DNA from 3 places in the Microbacterium sp. HSID17254 genome. Region 3 is predicted to be linked to each of the others. Evidence: predicted binding sites of a transcription regulator. Region 3 holds the regulator's gene; each other region holds the start of a gene.
What was found. Region 3 encodes HrcA, which represses chaperone genes, less so after heat shock. Its sites were predicted from a motif close to TTNGCACTCGNNNNNNNCGAGTGCNAA; they were not measured.
Positions count from the first base shown of each region.

Region 1 (6,507 bases), on a different contig from region 3:
GGACGCAGAAAGCCCCCGGCCGGAGCCGGGGGCTTTCTGCGTGAGACGGGGTCTCTGAACCTCTCAGAGGATCAGAAGTCCATGCCGCCCGTGGGGTCACCCGCGGGAGCAGCAGCCTTCTCGGGCTTGTCGGCGACGACGGCCTCGGTCGTGAGGAACAGGCCGGCGATCGACGCGGCGTTCTGCAGCGCGGAACGCGTGACCTTCGCCGGGTCGATGATGCCCTGTGCGAACATGTCGCCGTACTCGCCGCTGGCGGCGTTCAGGCCCTGGCCCGCGGGGAGCTCGGAGACCTTGTTGGCGACGACGCCCGGCTCGAGACCGGCGTTCAACGCGATCTGCTTCAGCGGAGCCTCGATCGCGACGCGCACGATGTTCGCACCGGTCGCCTCGTCGCCCTCGAGCGAGAGAGCGTCGAGCGCCTTCGTGCCGGACTGGATGAGCGCGACGCCACCACCGGGGACGATGCCCTCCTCGACGGCTGCCTTCGCGTTGCGGACGGCGTCCTCGATGCGGTGCTTGCGCTCCTTGAGCTCGACCTCGGTCGCCGCACCGGCCTTGATGACGGCCACGCCACCGGCGAGCTTCGCCAGGCGCTCCTGCAGCTTCTCGCGGTCGTAGTCGCTGTCGGTGTTCTCGATCTCGCGACGGATCTGCGTGACGCGACCCTCGATCTGGTCGGCCTCACCGGCACCCTCGACGATCGTGGTCTCGTCCTTGGTGACGATGACCTTACGCGCACGGCCGAGCAGGTCGAGCGTGGCGTTCTCGAGCTTCAGGCCCACCTCTTCGGTGATGACCTGGCCGCCCGTGAGGATCGCGATGTCCTGCAGCTGCGCCTTGCGACGGTCGCCGAAGCCGGGAGCCTTGACGGCGACCGACTTGAAGATGCCCTTGAGCTTGTTCAGCACGAGCGTCGCGAGAGCCTCGCCCTCGACGTCCTCGGCGATGATGACGAGCTCCTTGCCGTCCTGGATCACCTTGTCGACGATCGGCAGGAGGTCCTTGATGTTGGAGACCTTCTGGTTCGCGATGAGGATGTACGGGTCCTCGAAGACGGCTTCCTGGCGCTCCGGGTCCGTGACGAAGTACGGGTTCAGGTAGCCCTTGTCGAAGCGCATGCCCTCGGTGAGCTCGAGCTCGGTGCCGAAGGTCTGCGACTCCTCGACGGTGACGACGCCCTCCTTGCCGACCTTGTCGATGGCCTCGGCGATGAGCTCGCCGATCGCGGGGTCGGCGGCGGAGATGGAGGCGGTCGCGGCGATCTGCTCCTTGGAGTCGATCTCCTTCGCCGTGCTCAGCAGCTCCTCGGTGATCGCGGCGACGGCCTTCTCGATGCCGCGCTTGAGGGAGATGGGGTCGGCACCGGCCGCGACGTTGCGCAGGCCTTCGCGGACCAGGGCCTGGGCGAGGACCGTGGCGGTCGTCGTGCCGTCACCGGCGACGTCGTCGGTCTTCTTGGCGACCTCCTTGACGAGCTCCGCGCCGATCTTCTCGTACGGGTCGTCCAGCTCGATCTCCTTGGCGATGGAGACACCGTCGTTCGTGATCGTGGGGGCGCCCCACTTCTTCTCGAGCACGACGTTGCGACCACGCGGGCCGAGGGTCACCTTGACCGCGTCGGCGAGGATGTTGAGGCCACGCTCGAGGCCGCGGCGGGCCTCCTCATCGAAGGCGATGATCTTTGCCATGAGTTTTGTCGTCCCTCCTGGACGTAGACGGTGGGTTTAGCACTCAGAGTGAGAGAGTGCTAACGCCATTCTGGCACTCGACACCATCGAGTGCAAGCCGTGCGATCCGAGAGGGAGACGGGCGTCAGGGCGCGGGAGTCTCGGGCACCGACGCGGCCCGGTCGACGCCGATCACGATCGTGAGCTGCTTCTGGCCGTCCTCGGTCTGACCCGCGTAGTAATCGCTCTGCTGCACTTCGGCACCGCCGACGACGCCGGCGAGGCCCATGGCCGCCTCCTCGTCCTCGGCGCTGACGTAGTAGACGGTCGTCGTGGCGAAGTCGTCGCTCTCGCTGTCGCTGGCGAGCACCGTGTCCGCCGCCCAGCCGGCGTTGATGAGGGTGTCGCGCATCTGGTCGTCGAGGCCGTTGTCCGGGGTCGCGTTGAGGATCAGCACCGAGTAGGTCGGGTCGATCACCCCGGTCTCCTCCGGCGTGGCGACCGCGGACGGCGCGGCATCGGGGAACAGCTCGATCCGCCCCATGACGGCCAGGGCGCCGAAGATGCCGGCGATGATGAGCACGAGGGCGGCGACGAACGACCACAGCAGCACGACCCAGCCGTTCATGCCCGGGGCTTCGGCGCGGTGCGCTCCTACGCGTCCGGTGGAACGGGGGACCTCGTCGAAACGGTCACGGGGGGGCTTGGACACCCCTCGATGCTAGCGGCACGTCCCTGGCAAACCGGTCCGCGACGGGCCCGATCCATGCGGTCGGCGTCCGCTCAGCCGGTGAAGCCGGGGATCCGCGCGGCCCGTCTGGCGCCGCGGGCGTCGCGGAGCCGACGCAGCCGCCGCACGAGCATCGGGTCGAACTCGAGCGCGGCCTCGGAGTCGATCAGCCGCCCGAGCAGCTGGTAGTACCGCGCCGCGCTCATGCCGAGCCTGCTGCGGATGACCTCCTCCTTCATGCCGCCGTGGCGGGGCCAGGCGGCCTCCAGGGCGAGGATCGCGCGATCGCGCTCCGTGAGGTGGTCTGCGGACATGCCCTCAGATTAGGTCGTCGGACGGCGATCCCCGGCGCGCCACTCCCACCACGCGCCGAGCGGATCCGCGGCGGCGCGCACGCGGCCGTCGTGCGCGACGACGAAGCCCGGCCAGGTCTCGGCGGCGACCGGTAGCTCCCACACGTCGAGGAGGCCGGGAGGGTCGATCGTGACCCAGTGCGCCGGCAGTCCCGCGATCGTCGCGATGAGCTCCGACCGCTCCGCCCGCGGGATGTGCACCAGCACCCCCGGGGTCGTGATGACCAGAGTGGCGTCCGCCGGAGCCGACGCCGCCAGATGGTCCAGGTGGGCGGCCGCGTCGCCGGCGACGAGGAGCGGAGGGTCGGCGGCGACGATGTCGAGCGCGGCGGTGATGCGCTGCTCCCTCCCCTCCTCCCCCGGCCACACGAGTGCGCGGAGCCAGCGCCGGTCGTCGGCGGCCGCCGCGTCCAGCGGGGCGAGGTCGATACCCGCGCGCCACACGACCTCGGGCAGGCGCAGCGGCGGCAGGTCTCCGGACACGGTGCTCTCCAGCAGCACCGTCGAGGGGCCGTCGAGCGGATCGAGGGCGCGGCGGACGCGTCCTTCTCCGTCGGTGAAGCGGAACGAGTAGCGATCGGGGTAGAGGCACAGGCCCGCCGCGGCGCCGATCTCCAGCAGTGCGATCGGCCCGTCGATCTCGGAGAGCACGGGCAGCAGAGCGGCGGTCCGCAGAGGTTCGTTGGTCTGCAAGGCGCGCCGGGTGCACTCGGCGACGAGCCGGTCAGCCTGCGCGAGGACGAACTCACGCCACTCCCGGTACGGTCCGTGACCGGCGCCGAGCAGGCGGGACACGGCGAAGACGAGGGGCGGCTGGCGTCGGGTCGGCGGGATCCGTCGCAGAAGCTCCCTGATCTCCGGGTCGGCGGCGACCCCGGCCGCCCACTCCGCGTACAGCGCGCTGCGCCCAGGAGCCTCCGTCGCCGCGAATCGGGCATAGCGCTCCTGCACGGCGTCGGTCATGCGTCCATTCTGACGCGAAGCGCCACCGGCGCTCCGCACGAGAGAGAATGGAGAGGACTCAGGAGGACACGATGCCCTACAGCGTGAACAAGACCGAAGACGAGTGGCGCGACGAGCTCGGCGAAGAGCAGTACGCCGTGCTGCGCCAGGCGGCGACCGAGCGCGCCTGGACGGGTGAGCTGCTCGATGAGGAGCGCGCCGGCCTCTACACCTGCGGCGCCTGCGGTGCGGAGCTCTTCAAGAGCGGCACCAAGTTCGACTCGGGCTGCGGCTGGCCGAGCTTCTACGAGTCGGTCCGGCCGGATGCGGTCGAGCTGCTCGAGGACGACAGTCTCGGCATGGTGCGCACGGAGGTCCGCTGCGCGACCTGCGGTTCGCACCTCGGCCACGTCTTCCCGGACGGCTTCGGCACCCCCACCGGTGACCGCTACTGCATGAACTCGATCGCGCTGAACTTCACGCCCGACGAGTCGTGAGCGCCCTCGACGCCGTCCGCGCACGGCAGTCCTGGTCGAAGGTCGGCGACACCGCCCCGGGGCGCGAGGAGCTGGTGACGCTCGTCGGCGCCGCCGGCCGCGTCGCCGACCATTCCTCGCTGCGCCCCTGGCGTCTGATCGAGCTGCGCGGCGCGGACCGCGAGGCGCTCGGTGCCGCGATCGCCGAGGCTCAGGGAGACGCGGAGCCGTCGACGAAGCCGCTGCGGGCTCCGCTCCTCATCGCGGTGGTCGCGAGCTACCGTCCGAGCGAGAAAGTGCCGCGCTGGGAGCAGGAGGCGGTGGCCTCCGGCGTCGCGCATGTGCTGAGCCTGCTGCTCGATGAGGCGGGGTGGGGCGTCATCTGGCGCACCGGACACTACACGCGCTCAGAGCCCGTGGCGCGAATGCACGGGCTGGGCCCCGACGAGGAGCTCCTCGGCTGGCTCTACGTCGGCGCGAAGCCCGAGGGCAAGAGTCCCGGCAGGCGCAAGACGGTCGACGCCCGCGCGCTTCTCACCCGGCCGCCGAAGCTCTCTCCGGAGGAGCGCGCGGCAGCCGAGGCGGCGGCGCAGGAGGCCGAGAGGAAGAAGGCCGAGAAGGCCGAGAAGAAGGCCCGCAAGAAGGCGAAGAAGAAGGCGAATAAGGCCGCGAAGGCCGCGAAGAAGAGCCGCTCCTAGAGCCGGCGTCGACGCCAGGGCACCGCGACCAGCACCGAGCCCACCGCCACGATGACCATCGCGATCACCTGCCACAGCGCCGGTCCCGCCTGCGCCGGCCAGAGCAGGTCGATCACGACGGACGTCACGAGCTGCCCGAGCACCGATCCCAGCCCCATGAGCAGCACGCCCGTGTGCGCGACGATGAAGGCGCCGAGCAGGATGTAGCCCGCACCGAGGAAGCCGCCGAGGTAGAGCCAGGGCTCGGTCGGCAGCGCGGCCGGCCACCCCCGCACGGCGACGCTGGTGCCGGCGGCGACCGCCAGGACCAGGGTTCCCGCGATGAAGCTCATCAGGGTGGCGGCGATCGGCGACTGCACGCGCTGGGCCAGCCGACCGTTCGTCGCGGCCTGCCAGGCGATGCCGACACCGGCGGCGAAGGGCAGCACCAGCATCCACAGCGGGGCGGTCGCCAGCACATCACCCGAGAGGGAGATCCCCACCGCGGCGAGCGCGAGCACGCCGCCCATCACCCGGCCGGGGGTCACGGCCACGACGCCCGCCGGCCCGAAGCCGATGCGGTCGAGGACGAGGCCGTGCAGGGTCTGCCCTGCCACGACACCCACCGTGAAGAGGGAGACGCCGAGGATGCCCGCCGTCAGCCCCTGGGTGGAGACGGTGAGAGCGCCGCAGGCTCCGCCGAGGAGCATCCAGAACGGGATGCTCCGGTCGCGGATGCCGCGGCCGAGGCGCGCGGCACCACCGCGCGCCGAAGGCAGGAAGGAGATGACGACGGCGAGGGCCACGAGCCCCACCGCGAAGGACAGGAAGCCGGCGACGATGCCGTTGTCGACGCGCACGCCCAGGACCCCGTTGATGCGCGCCTGGATCGCGGTCATGACCCCGATCGCGACGGCTCCCCCGAGCGCCAGAGGGGCGGGGAGGCGGCGGGCGGGAGTCACCTCTCGACACTATCGGAGCCTCCGCGGGCACCTGTCCTCCACGGCGCCGTCCTCCCGGAGGACGATCGCACCGCACCGGGGAATCGTCCTCCGGGAGGACGCGCCGCGCCCCGACGGTCCGTAGCGTGGGGACCATGATCACCGCAGAAGGCCTCACCAAGAGATTCGGGGACAAGACCGCCGTCGACGGCGTGTCCTTCACCGTGCAGCCGGGGACCGTCACCGGCTTCCTCGGACCGAACGGCGCAGGGAAGTCGACGACCATGCGCATGATCGTCGGGCTGGACCGTCCGTCGGCCGGCCGGGCGACCGTCGCCGGCCAGGAGTATCGCAAGCTCCGGGCGCCCCTCACCGAGGTCGGCGTGCTCCTCGATGCCAAGGCCGTGCACACCGGACGGACCGCACGCGACCACCTCCGGGCCATGGCCGCCACGCACGGCATCCCGACGTCGCGCGTCGACGAGGTCATCGAGCTCGCCGGCATCGGCGCGGTCGCCCGCAAGCGCGCCGGGAAGTTCTCCCTCGGCATGGGGCAGCGCCTCGGGATCGCCTCCGCACTGCTCGGCGACCCGCACACCCTCATCCTCGACGAGCCGGTCAACGGCCTCGACCCGGAGGGCGTCCGCTGGGTGCGCCAGTTCGTCCGGCATGCCGCCTCCGAGGGCCGGACGGTCCTGCTGTCCAGTCACCTCATGAG
Region 1 is NZ_RBLT01000007.1:56,652-63,158, forward strand. It holds gene groL (chaperonin GroEL) at 72-1,691, opposite strand; gene D8M34_RS05520 (LytR C-terminal domain-containing protein) at 1,816-2,382, opposite strand; gene D8M34_RS05525 (DUF3263 domain-containing protein) at 2,454-2,714, opposite strand; gene D8M34_RS05530 (DUF2332 domain-containing protein) at 2,724-3,716, opposite strand; gene msrB (peptide-methionine (R)-S-oxide reductase MsrB) at 3,788-4,192, shown strand; partial or broken gene D8M34_RS05540 (nitroreductase family protein) at 4,189-4,791, shown strand; gene D8M34_RS05545 (DMT family transporter) at 4,866-5,780, opposite strand; gene D8M34_RS05550 (ABC transporter ATP-binding protein) at 5,945-6,507, shown strand, end outside.
Region 1: a site for HrcA is predicted at 1,728-1,754, ahead of groL (chaperonin GroEL). Genes of this name have one in related genera too.

Region 2 (6,507 bases), on a different contig from region 3:
CTGAGGTTGCAGCTGACCGACGCGGAGACCGGCGGCCTGACGACCTACGAGCTGCCGGGCGGTGGCTCCCCGTCCTTCGTGATCATCCGAGAAGGGAGCGACGTCGGTGCGGGAGGAGACTGACCGACCCCAGTCCGGAGACGACGACGCGGAGCGCCGGGCGCTGGAGCGTGCGGCATACGGCCGTGACGGCGGGCTCGACGCTGCCGCAGCCCTCCGGCTGGAGGAGCTCCAGGCGGAGCGCCGCCGCACGGCCCTGTCCGCGTCCGAGGAGCCGGCGACGTCCGCACCCTCGGACCCCGGCGGTGCGAAGGAGGTCGAGGACGCTCTCCCGGAGCCGGAGGGAGGGCCGGTCGTGGAAGACGCCGCGCCGGAGGACACGGAGGACGTCTCCGCGTCCGAGGCGCCGGCCGCGAACCGCCGCGTTCTCGTGCCGGTGCTCGTGGCGTCGGCGGCTCTCCTCGCGATCGGCGTGGGGGCCGGGTGGGCGCTGTTCGCCCCGCGACCGGACGCGTTCCCCCTGACGGAGGCGCAGGAGGACCGGCGGATCGAACTCGCCGGGGAGGACTACGATCCCGGCTCCGTCCGCCCGGTGGGAGAGGCGGAGGGGGCGCTCGCCTGGTTCGCCACACAGGACGACGGGGCCACCCGGTGCCTGATCCTCGACGTGGGCGCCGACTCCCAGTCGACCTGCCTGGCCGGGGAGGAGGTGGGGACGGGCCTGTACGCCTCGCTCCCCGTGCCGGTCTCCTCCGCGGACGACGAGGAGAGCTCCTTCTCCTTCGACAGCGTGACGGCGGTCATGCTCTTCTCCACCACGGACGAGCCGATGGTGAGCATCCAGCGCTGGGGAGGCAGCTCCACGCTCGTCGCCCAGTTCGGCGAGGCGGAGCGCGCGAGGGCGGAAGAGCTCGTCGGCGACGGCTATGACCTCAACCTCTCCGTCCTCGGGTCGTTCCGCGAGCAGCCGGTCTGGCTCGGCGACCGCAGCACGGAGAGCGGGCCCTCCCAGCGCTGCCTGATCGTCGACGCCGACGGCTCGCGCCAGTGCGCCACGATCGACGAAGCCGTCCAGTCCGGGCTCCGCGTGCAGTTGCTCGACGTCGACCAGGAGACCGGGGAGCTGCTGTCGGCATCCGTCATCGAGGTGGACTTCACGCGCTGGCAGACGCCCTATCTCACCGTGACCTCGGGCCCCGCCGTCGTCGACGCGGCGACGGGCGAGTCCTACCTCGTGACCACCGGCCCGCCCGGGGATCCGATCCGCGTCGACATCCCGGGCCGCGACCCGGAGGGCTGACACGCTCTCAGTCCGCGGCGGGCACCCGGTCGGCGAGGATCGCGCGGCGCTGATCGCCGAACCGGGCGAGGATCAGGGTCGCCTCGGCGTCGCCGCGCAGGGTCAGCCTGCGCCGGAAGGCCGCCGGATCGACGTCCACCCCGCGCTTCTTGATCTCGATGCGGCCGATGCCGTGGGTCTTCAGGGCCGCGTTGATCGTCTTCGGCGTGATCGGCAGCGTCTCCCGGACGCGGAAGGACTGCACGAACGGGCTCGTCAGGGCGGCGTCCGAGGTCAGGTACGCGATGCGCGGATCGAGCATCCCCGCGTCGAGGCTGCGGGCGACGTCGCCGATGAGCCGGGCCCGGATGACGGCCCCGTCCGGCTCGTGGAGGAAGGCCCCGAGCGCACGGACCGGCGCGTCCTCGGCATCCGCGGATCCGGTGAGCTCGTGCGAGCGCTCGCCGCGGATGACGAGAGCGGAGCGCCGCACCCCTTCCCTCGCGAGCTCGCGCGACCACACCACGAGCTCGACCACGCTCCCGTCGGCGCTGACCCACTGCGTCTCCGCGTCCGCGGGCAGGGCGTCGCGGTCGTGGGCGGGGCCGAGCTTGATCCCGGTGGGGCGCTGCGCGGCGACGGCGAACGCCCAGTCGAGCAACGGCGAGTAGTCGTCGGCGGAGACGCGCCGGGTCTCGCTGTGCCCGGAGGTGCGGCGGGCGGGGTCCATCCAGATCGCCTGGCCGGGGACCGGTTCTCCGAGCGCCTCCTCCGCGGTCGCGTGGCGCACTGTGGCGTCCTCCCCGAACGGGGCGAGGTTGTAGGCGGCGAGGGCCGCGGTCACCTCGTCGGCGTCCACGGCGTGCACCGCCAGTCCGGCGCCGGCGAACGCGAGGGCGTCGCCGCCGATCCCGCAGCCGAGGTCGGCGACACTCGTGAGGCCGGCCCGGCGGATCCGCTGGGCGTGGCGGGCGGCCACTCCGAGGCGGGTGGCCTGCTCGAGGCCCGCGCGGGTGAAGAGCATGCGGGCGGCGAAGGGGCCGAACTTCGCCGTGGCCTTGGCGCGCAGGTGCGCCTGGCCGACGACGGCGGAGACGAGGTCGGGGGAGTGGCCGGCGGCGCGCAGCCGGGAGACGGCTGCGGCCGCCTCGGCGGTGGAGGTGACCGGCCCGAGCGCATCGAGCAGCTCGAGGCCGGCGGGGGTCAGCAGGGCGCGCAGCTCGGACATCTCCACCCTCCCACCCTAGGACCCGGTGGCCGCCGCACCGGGGTTGGCACTCGCATTGCATGAGTGCCAGCCGACCGCCTACACTGGCATTAGCACTCTCGGGTTGAGAGTGCGAACGAGTCTTTCGTGTCAGCGTCAAGAAAGAAGAGGTAGACCGTGTCGGTTTCCATCAAGCCGCTCGAGGACCGCATCGTCATCAAGCAGGTCGAGGCCGAGCAGACCACCGCGAGTGGCCTGGTCATCCCCGACACCGCCAAGGAGAAGCCCCAGGAGGGCGAGGTCGTGGCGGTCGGCCCCGGCCGTATCGACGACAACGGCAACCGCGTTCCGCTCGACGTCGCCGTCGGCGACCGCGTGCTCTACAGCAAGTACGGCGGCACCGAGGTGAAGTTCGGCGCGGACGAGTTCCTCGTCCTGTCGGCTCGCGACGTCCTGGCGGTCGTCGTCCGCTGATCGCACACCCGGTTCCCTCCGCTCGCCGGACGGGAACCCGGTCCGCAGAGGGCCCGGATGCTTCGGCATCCGGGCCCTCTTCTGCGTCCCGGACGGCGCGTCGCCCGGCGGCGCAGGCATAGGGTTGTGCGGTGACCGTTGAGACGACCCGCGCCACCCGGACGGCGGGCGTCGCCTACGCCGGGAGCGCCTACCTGCTGTGGGGCGTCCTGCCGCTCTACTTCCTCCTGCTGCAGCCCACCGGTCCGTGGGAGGTCGTCGCCTGGCGGGTGCTGCTCTCCTTCGTCTTCTGTCTCCTGCTGCTCACGGTCACGAGGGGATGGGCCGCCTTCCTCGCGATCGTCCGGAGTCCGCGGCTGCTGGGGTGGACGGCCCTGGCCGGCCTCCTCATCTACGTCAACTGGCAGGTCTTCGTCCTCGGCACGCTGAGCGGGAACGTGGTGGAGACGGCGCTCGGCTACTTCATCAACCCCATCACGACGGTGCTGCTCGGCGTCTTCGTGCTCAAGGAGCGCATCCGCCGGCTGCAGTGGGTGGCCGTCGGCATCGCGGCCATCGCGGTCGTGGTCATCGTCGTGGCGTACGGCCACGTCCCCTGGATCGCCTTGACGCTCACGGCCTCCTTCGGCCTGTACGGGCTCATCAAGAAGAAGATCGGCCCCGCCGTCGACGCGGTCAGCGGGCTGACGCTCGAGTCGTTCTGGCTGATCCCCATCGCGGTGGTGCAGCTCGTGATCGTGGCGACGACGCCGGCCGGCCTCACCATGGGGACCGCGGGCTGGCCGCATGCCGTGCTGCTCGCGTTCGCGGGAGTGGCGACGGCCGTCCCTCTGCTGCTGTTCGCGGCCGGCACGCGTCGTGTCGATCTCGCCGTCATCGGCATGCTGCAGTTCCTCACCCCGATCCTCCAGTTCCTGATCGGGGTCGTCGTGCTGCACGAGCCGATGCCGCCGGAGCGCTGGATCGGGTTCGTCCTGGTGTGGATCGCGATCGCGGTCTTCGTCGTCGATCTGCTCCTCGCCGCACGGCGCGGCCGTCGGGACACCCCCGCCGCGGGGCTCTGATCCCGCCCGCCCACCGGCGGAAACAGCGGTCCTGGATCGTTAACGCACCGAGATACTTGCCCCTCCTGCGCGCGGGGCGCACGCCCTAGTGTTAGAGCACCCGACTGTGGTCACCATCCACGTTCGTTTACGCAAGGGAGCATCATGAACGCACTGAAGGGCTCGCGCAGCGCGAGGATCTTCGCCGGGATCGCGCTGGTCAGCGCCTCCGCCCTCATCATCGCGGGCTGCAGCAGCACGCCGAACGCGGAGCCGTCGGACGGGGGTGGCGACAAGCCCGCCGCCGACCTGACGCTCAAGCTCGGTTCGCTGCTGCCCGCCACCGGTACGCTCGCGTTCCTGGGCGCGCCGATGGAGGCCGGCGTCCAGCTCGCCGTGGACCAGATCAACGAGGCCGACGCCGGCATCACGATCGACCTCAGCACGGCCGACGAGGGCGACCTCGACAACAAGGCCTACGAGACCTCCATCACCAACCTGCGCAACGACGGCATCACCGCCATGATCGGCGCGGCGTCCTCGAGCGTCACCAAGCTCATCCTCGACGGCAACGCGGGTGCCGACATCCTGACGGTGTCCCCGTCCAACACCTCGCCGGACTTCACGGGCATCAACCCGCTGTACTTCCGCACCGCGCCGAGCGACAACCTGCAGGGCGAGGTGCTCGGCAACGAGATCGCCGAGGACGGTCACAAGACGCTGGGCATCATCTACCAGAACGACCCGTACGGCACGGGGCTGTTCGAGGCGATCAAGGCCACCTTCGAGAGCACCGGCGGCGAGGTCGTCGCCGACGCCTCGTACAACCAGGGCGACGGACAGTTCAACGCCCAGGTCTCGGAGATCGCCGCGGCCAAGCCGGATGCGGTCGCCGTCGTCTCCTACGACCAGTTCGCCACGATCGCGCCGCTGCTCGGCAACGCCGGGGTCGACACGGGGTCGCTGTACCTCGTCGACGGCAACCTCAAGGACTGGGGTGCGGACGTGTCGGTCAGCCTCGAGGGCTCGAAGGGCACCCGCGCCGGCGCCGAGCTGCCGCAGGACTTCCTCGACCAGCTGAACGCGGTCTGGACGGCCGAGGGCAACGACCCGATCGACGCCGTGACGTACTCGGCCGAGGCGTACGACGCCGTGGTGCTGATCGCTCTGGCCGCGCTGAAGGCCGGCTCGGTCGAAGGCCCGGACATCGCCGCGGAGATGATCACCGTCTCCGGTGGTGACGGCGACGGCGAGAAGTGCGACAACTACGCCGACTGCGCCGCGATCATCAACGACGGCGGCACGCCGGACTACGACGGCCTCTCCGGTGAGATCACGTTCGACGAGAACAACGACCCGAAGGGCGCTGCCATCGGCGTCTACGAGTTCGACTCCGAGAACGTCACCTCGCGCATCAAGTAACGCAGCGACGACGAAGGCCCCGGATGCTTCGGCATCCGGGGCCTTCGTCGTTCCTGGGCCGCGTCTCAGGCCGCGTCGGTCCCGAGGGTGCCGAGGTAGAGGCCGATGACCTTCGGGTCGTTCAGCAGCTCCCGGCCGGTGCCCTCGTAGGCGTCCTTGCCCTGGTCGAGCACATAGCCGCGGTCGCAGATCTGCAGGCACCGGCGGGCGTTCTGCTCGACCATGATCGTCGTGACGCCCGCCTTGTTGATGTCGGAGACGCGGATGAAGGCGTCGTCCTGTCGCACGGGGGAGAGACCGGCGGACGGCTCGTCCAGCAGCAGCACCGAGGGGTCCATCATGAGCGCGCGCGACATGGCCACCATCTGCCGCTCACCGCCGGAGAGCGAGCCGGCCCGCTGCTTCAGGCGCTTGCCGATCTCGGCGAAGATGCTGCTGACGAACTCGAGTCGCTCCGCGAAGATCTTCGGGTTCTGGTAGAGGCCCATCTCCAGGTTCTCCTGGATGGTGAGCGACGGGAACACGTTGTTCGTCTGCGGCACGAAGGCCACACCGCGGCGCACGAGCTTGTCGGCCTTGAGACCGACGATGCTCTCACCCTTGACCGTGATGTCGCCCTCGCGGACGTTCACCATGCCGAAGATCGCCTTGAGGAGCGTCGACTTCCCGGCGCCGTTCGGGCCGATGATGCCGATGAGCTCACCCTGGCGGGCGACGAGGTTGGCGCCGTTGAGGATGTTGACTCCCGGCAGGTAGCCGGCGTGCACGTCCTTCAGCTCGACGACCACGTCGTCGGCCCGGGCGGCGCCCTCGGCGGGGGTTGCGGTGCTCATGCCTTGCCCTCCTCGGCGGCGTCCTCGGCCTCGACCTCGGCCTCGACCTCGGTCTCGATCTGCTCGCGGATGCGCTCCGCGTCGGCGTCGGAGATCACCGGGAGACGGCCGGTGACGGCGCCGAGGTCCACGTCCTGGTGGGCGCCGAGGTAGGCGTCCACCACCGCGGGGTCCTCCATGACGGTCTCCGGCGGCCCCTCGGCCACCACGCGCCCCTCGGCCATCACGACCACCCAGTCGGCGATGTGA
Region 2 is NZ_RBLT01000030.1:25,333-31,839, reverse strand. It holds gene D8M34_RS14055 (hypothetical protein) at 1-123, shown strand, start outside; gene D8M34_RS14050 (hypothetical protein) at 107-1,300, shown strand; gene D8M34_RS14045 (THUMP-like domain-containing protein) at 1,308-2,513, opposite strand; gene groES (co-chaperone GroES) at 2,664-2,960, shown strand; gene rarD (EamA family transporter RarD) at 3,092-4,024, shown strand; gene D8M34_RS14030 (ABC transporter substrate-binding protein) at 4,169-5,425, shown strand; gene D8M34_RS14025 (ABC transporter ATP-binding protein) at 5,491-6,258, opposite strand; gene D8M34_RS14020 (ABC transporter ATP-binding protein) at 6,255-6,507, opposite strand, start outside.
Region 2: a site for HrcA is predicted at 2,551-2,577, ahead of groES (co-chaperone GroES). Genes of this name have one in related genera too.

Region 3 (6,507 bases):
CACGATCGTGTTCTCCTCGATCGCGTCGACGTACTCCTTCTGACCGAGGGTCTTCGGCCGGATCACCTTGCCCCGCGTGGAGAGGATCGCCTCGCCCAGCACCTCGCTGGGCCGCGGGCCGCCGTCCTGACGCAGCATGCGCGCCGAGCTGGAGACGTCGCTCGGGGCGAGATCGTGCCCGGCCTTGGTCATCGTGAGGAGCTCGTCGACGAGGGTCTTGGCCTTGGCGACGGCCTCGCGCGCGCCCGTGAGCGTGATCTCGTTGCCGCGGACGAGCACCTGCACGTCGCGGTGCTCGCGCTCGAGCATCCGCAGCAGCCGGTCCTGCGGACCGAGCAGCTGCACCATCGCGACGCCGTCGGCGTAGAGCCGTTCGGTGACGTTTTCCTGATCGTCAGAAGCCAACGAGCTTGTTCTCCTCGAGGTTGCCGAGCACATGGGCGTGCACGTGGAAGACGGACTGCGCGACGCTCGCGCCGTTGTTGAAGATGAGGCGGTACTCGCCGTTGGCGTATTCCTCCGCGATGCGCTTGGCGGCGGCGACCATCTCGGCCAGCAGGGCGGGATCCCCGGCCGCGAGCTCGGTCACATCGCGGTACTCCTCGGTCTTGGGGATGACGAGCACATGGAGCGGCGCCTGCGGATCGATGTCGCGGATCGCGAAGACGCGGCCCGTGTCGAGCAGGATCTCTCCGGGGATGTCCCCGGTGAGGATGCGCGTGAAGATCGAGGGTTCGCTCATGCTCTCAGCTTACTGGGGGGACGCGAGGCGCGGCCGGTCACCAGCGCCCGAGGGCCGCGGACAGCACGGCGATGGCCGCGGGGCCCGCCGTGGACGTGCGCAGCACGGTGTCGCCGAGCAGCACGCGTTCGGCGCCCGCGGCGGTGAGCTTCTCGAGCTCCTCCGGAGCGATCCCGCCCTCCGGACCCACCACGAGCACGAGGTCACGGTCATCCGGCACCAGGGCGGAGAGCCGCGCGGTCGCGGTCGGGTCGAGCAGGAGCACGCGCTGCGTCGCCGCGCGGGTCGCGAGCTGTGCGGTCGTCTCCGGGGCGGCCACCTCGGGTACCCAGGCACGGTGCGCCTGCTTCGCGGCCTCGCGGACGATCGTCGCCCACCGCTCACGTCCCTTCACCGCCTTCGGCCCCTCCCAGCGCGACACGCTGCGGCCCGCCTGCCACGGCACGACCTCGTCGACGCCCAGTTCGCACGCGGCTTGAACGGCGAGCTCGTCGCGGTCGCCCTTCGCGAGCGCCTGCACGAGCACGAGGCGCGGGCTCGCCGGCTCGTGCTCGACGCGCGCGGTGATCCGGACATCGACGCGCGACGGCGACACCGCTTCGGCCACGCCGGTCAGCCAGATGCCCCGACCGTCACCGACCGTGACGGCCTCGCCGACGCGCAGCCGCCGGACGACGGCCGCATGCTTCGCCTCGGCCCCGGTCAGGGAGACGAGGCCGCCCACCGCGGCATCACCCGCGGATTCGACGAGGAAGTGCAGCGCCACGATCAGTGGGCGCGGAACCGGTCGCGCAGCTTGGAGAACAGGCCCTGCTGGAACTGCGCGAGCTGCGGGCCCGGCGCCTTGTTCTTCTTGGCGAAGTCCTCGATGAGCTTGCGCTGCGCGGAGTCGAGCTTGGTGGGGGTGACCACCTGCACGCCGACGCGGAGGTCGCCGCGCTGGGTGCCGCGCAGCGGCGTGATGCCTCGGCCCTTGATGGTCAGCACGTCACCGGACTGCACGCCGGCGCGGATCTCCAGGTCGACCTCCCCGTCGAGTCCCTCGATCGAGGTCTCGGTGCCGAGGATGGCGTCGGTCATGGACACCTCGAGCGTGGCGAGCAGGTCGTCGCCGTCACGGCTGAAGGCGGGGTGCGGGTTGACCGTGACCTCCACGTAGAGGTCGCCGTTCGGGCCGCCCGCGCGGCCGACCTCGCCGGAGCCGGGGAGCTGCAGCCGCAGTCCGGTCTCGACGCCCGCCGGGATGTCGAGGGACACCGTGCGGCGCGAGCGGACGCGTCCCTGCCCGCCACAGGTGCCGCAGGGGTACGGGATGGTCGTGCCGTAGCCCTCGCAGGTGCCACATGGCTGGGAGGTGACGACGTTGCCGAGAAGGCTCCGCACCTGACGCTGCACGTGCCCCGTGCCGCCGCAGATGTCACAGGTGACGGGCGACGTGCCCTCCTGGCAGCACGAGCCCTGACAGGTCTCGCAGAGCACGGCCGTGTCGACCTCGATGTCGCGGTGCGCACCGAAGACCACATCGCCGAGATCGAGGGTGACCCGGACGAGCGCGTCCTGACCGCGCTCTCGCCGCGATCGCGGACGGGCGCCGCGTCCGCCACCCTGTGACGCGCCGAAGAACGTCTCGAAGATGTCGCCGAAGCCTCCGAAGCCGCCGAAGTTGTTCGCGCCGTCACCGCCGCCCATGTCGTACCGTCGGCGCGACTCCTCGTCGCTGAGCACGTCGTAGGCGTGCGTGACGAGCTTGAACTTCTCCGCAGCCTCCTCCCCCGGATTCACGTCCGGGTGGAGCTGCCGTGCCAGGCGCCGATACGCCTTCTTGATCTCGTCGGTGGAAGCGTCCCGGGACACCCCGAGAACCTCGTAGTGGTCCGCCACAATCGCCTTTCTGCGTGTGATTTCCGTGGGGCCGCGTCAGCGGCCGGCCTCGTCGTCGTCGAGCATGCGCGACAGGTAGCGGGCGACCGCCCGCGCTGCCGCGAGGTTGCTCGGATAGTCCATCCGCGTCGGTCCCATGACGCCGACCCGCGCGGTCCCCGAGGGCGCCGCGTAGTTGCTGGCGACGATCGACGCCTCGCCGAGCCCGAAGGAGGCGTTCTCGGTGCCGATGCTCGCCGCGAGGCCGTGCTCGTCCGGCACCATCTCGCTCATCAGCCGCAGCAGCGTGACCTGCTCCTCGATGGCCTCGAGGAGGGGGTGGATGCTGCCGCGGAAGTCCTGTTCACGCCGCGCCAGGGTCGCCGCTCCGGCCATCACGAGCCGCTCCTGCCGGAAGCCGCCGAGTTCGTCGATCACGACGCCGGCGAGGGTGCGGAGCACGCGATCCTGCGGCGTCTCCTCCGTGGCGAGCAGCGCCTGCAGCCGGTCGGAGGCCGCCGCGATCGCCTGCCCCGTGATGAGGGCGGACAGCCGCGCGCGCAGCACGGCGAGGTCGGCCTCGTCGATCGCGTCCGGCAGAGCGGTGATCCGCTGCGACACCCCACCGGCGTCCGTCACCAGGACCGTGAGGAGCCGGTTCGGGGCCAGCGTCACGAGCTCCACGTGAGTCACGTGCGCCCGCGCGAACGACGGATACTGCGCCAGCGCGACCTGGCCGGTGAGCTGCGTGAGGACGCGGACGGTCCGGACCATCAGGTCGTCGAGGTCGGCCGGGTCGGCGAGGAACGACTCGATGGCGGAACGCTGAGCGGTGGAGAGAGGACGGAGCTGGGCGAGGTGATTGACGAACACCCGGTAGCCCTTGTCCGTGGGGACGCGCCCGGACGACGTGTGCGGAGCCGTGATCAGCTCCTCGTCCTCCAGCTGCGCCATGTCGTTGCGGATGGTCGCGGCCGAGACCCCGAACGAGTGCCGGTCGACGATGGAACGGCTGCCCACGGGCTCGTGCGTCTCGACGTAGTCCTGCACGATCGCGCGGAGGACCTGCAGCCCTCGCTCTGTGACCATGGCTTCCCCTTCCCGCCGACCGGATGCTGGCACTCTGCTGCCCTGAGTGCCAATCCTACCTCCTGCGACCGGGAGATCTCCGAAGGCGGGGCAGCGCCGGTGGAGCCGCTCAATCCGTCAGTTCGCGCACGACGGCGTCGGCGAGGAGGCGGCCGCGGAGCGTGAGCTGCACGCGCCCGCGGATCGCCGCCGGCGCATCGATGAGCCCGTCGGCGATGAGGCCGGCGATGCGGTCCCGGTTCTGCTCCGGGACGTCGGTCACCGCGATCCCCTCACGGATGCGGCTGAGGAGGAGGATGCGCTCCAGGGTCCGCGCCTCCGGGTCCGGACGTTCGCGCCCGGCCGCCGGCGAGGACGAGGCGGCCAGTCGCTGCGCGTAGGCCGCCGGGTGCTTGACGTTCCACCACCGGAGTCCGGCGACGTGGCTGTGGGCGCCGGGGCCGAAACCCCACCAGTCGCTCCCCCGCCAGTACGCGAGGTTGTGCCGCGACCGCTGCCCTTCGCTGCGGGCCCAGTTGCTGACCTCGTACCACTCGAACCCGGCGGCGGCGAGGCGCTCGTCCGCCAGCTCGTACATGTCCGCCTGCAGGTCGTCGTCCGGGGTCGGCACCTCACCGCGACGGATCTGTCGCGCGAGCTTCGTGCCGTCCTCGATGATGAGGGCATACGCGGAGACGTGGTCGGACTCCAGGGCGAGGGCGGCGTCGAGCGAGGCCTCCCAGTCGGCGAGGCTCTCCCCCGGTGCGCCGTAGATGAGGTCGACGCTGACCGCGAGTCCTGCCTCCTTCGCCGCGGCGACGGCGGTGCGGACGTTCTCGGGCCGGTGCGTCCGGTCGAGCGCGGCGAGGACGTGCGGGACGGCGGACTGCATGCCGATGGACAGCCTCGTGACCCCCGCCTCGGCGAGGATGCGCGCGACCTCCGGGGTCACGGTGTCGGGGTTGGCCTCGACCGTGACCTCCGCGCCCGGTGCGAGTCCGAACGCCGCGGTGGCCGCTCCCAGCATGCGGGCGAGGTCCCCCGCGGGAAGCAGCGTGGGCGTGCCGCCGCCGAAGAACACCGTGTCCATCGGGCGCAGCGCTCCGGCGTCGTCCAGCACCGTACGCGCGAGGGCGATCTCGCCGATGAGGGTGGACGCGTAGTCCTCCTGCTTCGCCCCGCGGAGCTCACCGGACGTGTACGTGTTGAAGTCGCAGTAGCCGCAGCGCACGCGGCAGAACGGGATGTGCAGGTAGGCGGAGAACGGCGTCTCGGCGGAGATCGGGAGGTCGGCGGGGAGTCGCCCGTCCGCGGGCGCCGGATCCCCGAGCGGAAGTGGTCCCGCCATCACACCGGAGTCGCGTAGAGCGGGGAGATCGCGCGGAGGTAGCGCGCGAACAGCTCGCGACGGCGGCGCTTCATCAGGGCCGGGACGAGCCGATAGAGCAGCGTGTTCGGGGCGTCGAAAGCCCGGACCGTGAACCAGACCTCGTCGTTGTCCTCGCGCCAGTCCACGTCGAACGACTCCTCGCCGCTCACAACGGAGCCCCCGACCGTGCCCAGCACGAAACCGATCCGCCGGGTCTCCTCGGTGACCGAGATCACACGGAGCTCGGAGTCGGCGCGCATGCCGCCGACGCGACCGCGGAGGTGGAGCGTCATGCCCGCGCCCACGAAGGGCATCCCCTCGGCGTCGTAGCGCGGCTCCACATCCCGCTTGCTCGGCGCGATCGGATTGCCCTCGGCGTCGAAGCTCACGCCCGCATAGGCGGGGCCGGGAGCAGGGCGGACGTCTTCCACAGACAGCCCGGCCGCACGCTGCGCCGTCCACGACAGCAGGGCTTCGCCGGCCGTCTGGAAACGCTCCTCGCCGCTGCCGATCCGCCAGGATTCCTCCGCCGGGATGCTGCGCTCCGGCGGGTACTGCATCAGATCGGGGGCGTGGGTCGCACCCACGGCCGCATAGTCCACCGTGTCGTCTCGGAAAGTCCCGCGCCGCATGAGATCCAGCCTACTTCGGGTTCCCTGAGCGAACACCCCCCGCGCCGCACGCCGTCACATCCCCGGGAGGGCTGGGCCCCTGATGCTGGGTCCCTGAGCCTGTCGAAGGGTGGGTCCCTGAGCCTGTCGAAGGGTGAGTCCCTGAGCCTGTCGAAGGGTGGGTCCCTGAGAACCGCGCGCTTCGACAAGTTCAGCGGGGTGGGCTACTTCTTGTCCTTGGTCTCGACGTCGCCGGAGAGCGCGGCGATGAACGCCTCCTGCGGCACCTCGACGCGGCCCACCATCTTCATGCGCTTCTTGCCCTCCTTCTGCTTCTCGAGGAGCTTGCGCTTGCGGGTGATGTCACCGCCGTAGCACTTGGCGAGCACGTCCTTGCGGATCGCGCGGATCGTCTCCCGGGCGATGATGCGCGCACCGATCGCGGCCTGGATCGGCACCTCGAACTGCTGGCGAGGGATGAGCTTGCGCAGCCGCTCCGCCATCATCGTGCCGTAGGCGTAGGCCTTGTCACGGTGCACGATCGAGCTGAACGCGTCGACCTTCTCGCCCTGCAGGAGGATGTCGACCTTGACCAGGTCGGCCTCCTGCTGCCCCGACGGCTCGTAGTCCAGGGAGGCGTAGCCCTGCGTCTTGGACTTGAGCTGGTCGAAGAAGTCGAACACGATCTCACCGAGGGGCATGTTGTAGCGCAGCTCGACGCGCTCCTCGGAGAAGTACTCCATGCCCAGCAGCGTGCCGCGCCGCGACTGGCACAGCTCCATGACGGTGCCGACGTAGTCCTTGGGAAGCAGGATCGCCGCCTTCACCATCGGCTCGGACACCGAGCCGATACGTCC
Region 3 is NZ_RBLT01000001.1:303,377-309,883, reverse strand. It holds gene D8M34_RS01490 (PhoH family protein) at 1-348, opposite strand, end outside; gene D8M34_RS01485 (HIT domain-containing protein) at 395-742, opposite strand; gene D8M34_RS01480 (16S rRNA (uracil(1498)-N(3))-methyltransferase) at 780-1,508, opposite strand; gene dnaJ (molecular chaperone DnaJ) at 1,511-2,623, opposite strand; gene hrcA (heat-inducible transcriptional repressor HrcA) at 2,660-3,691, opposite strand; gene hemW (radical SAM family heme chaperone HemW) at 3,801-5,018, opposite strand; gene D8M34_RS01460 (DUF1990 family protein) at 5,018-5,671, opposite strand; gene lepA (translation elongation factor 4) at 5,875-6,507, opposite strand, start outside.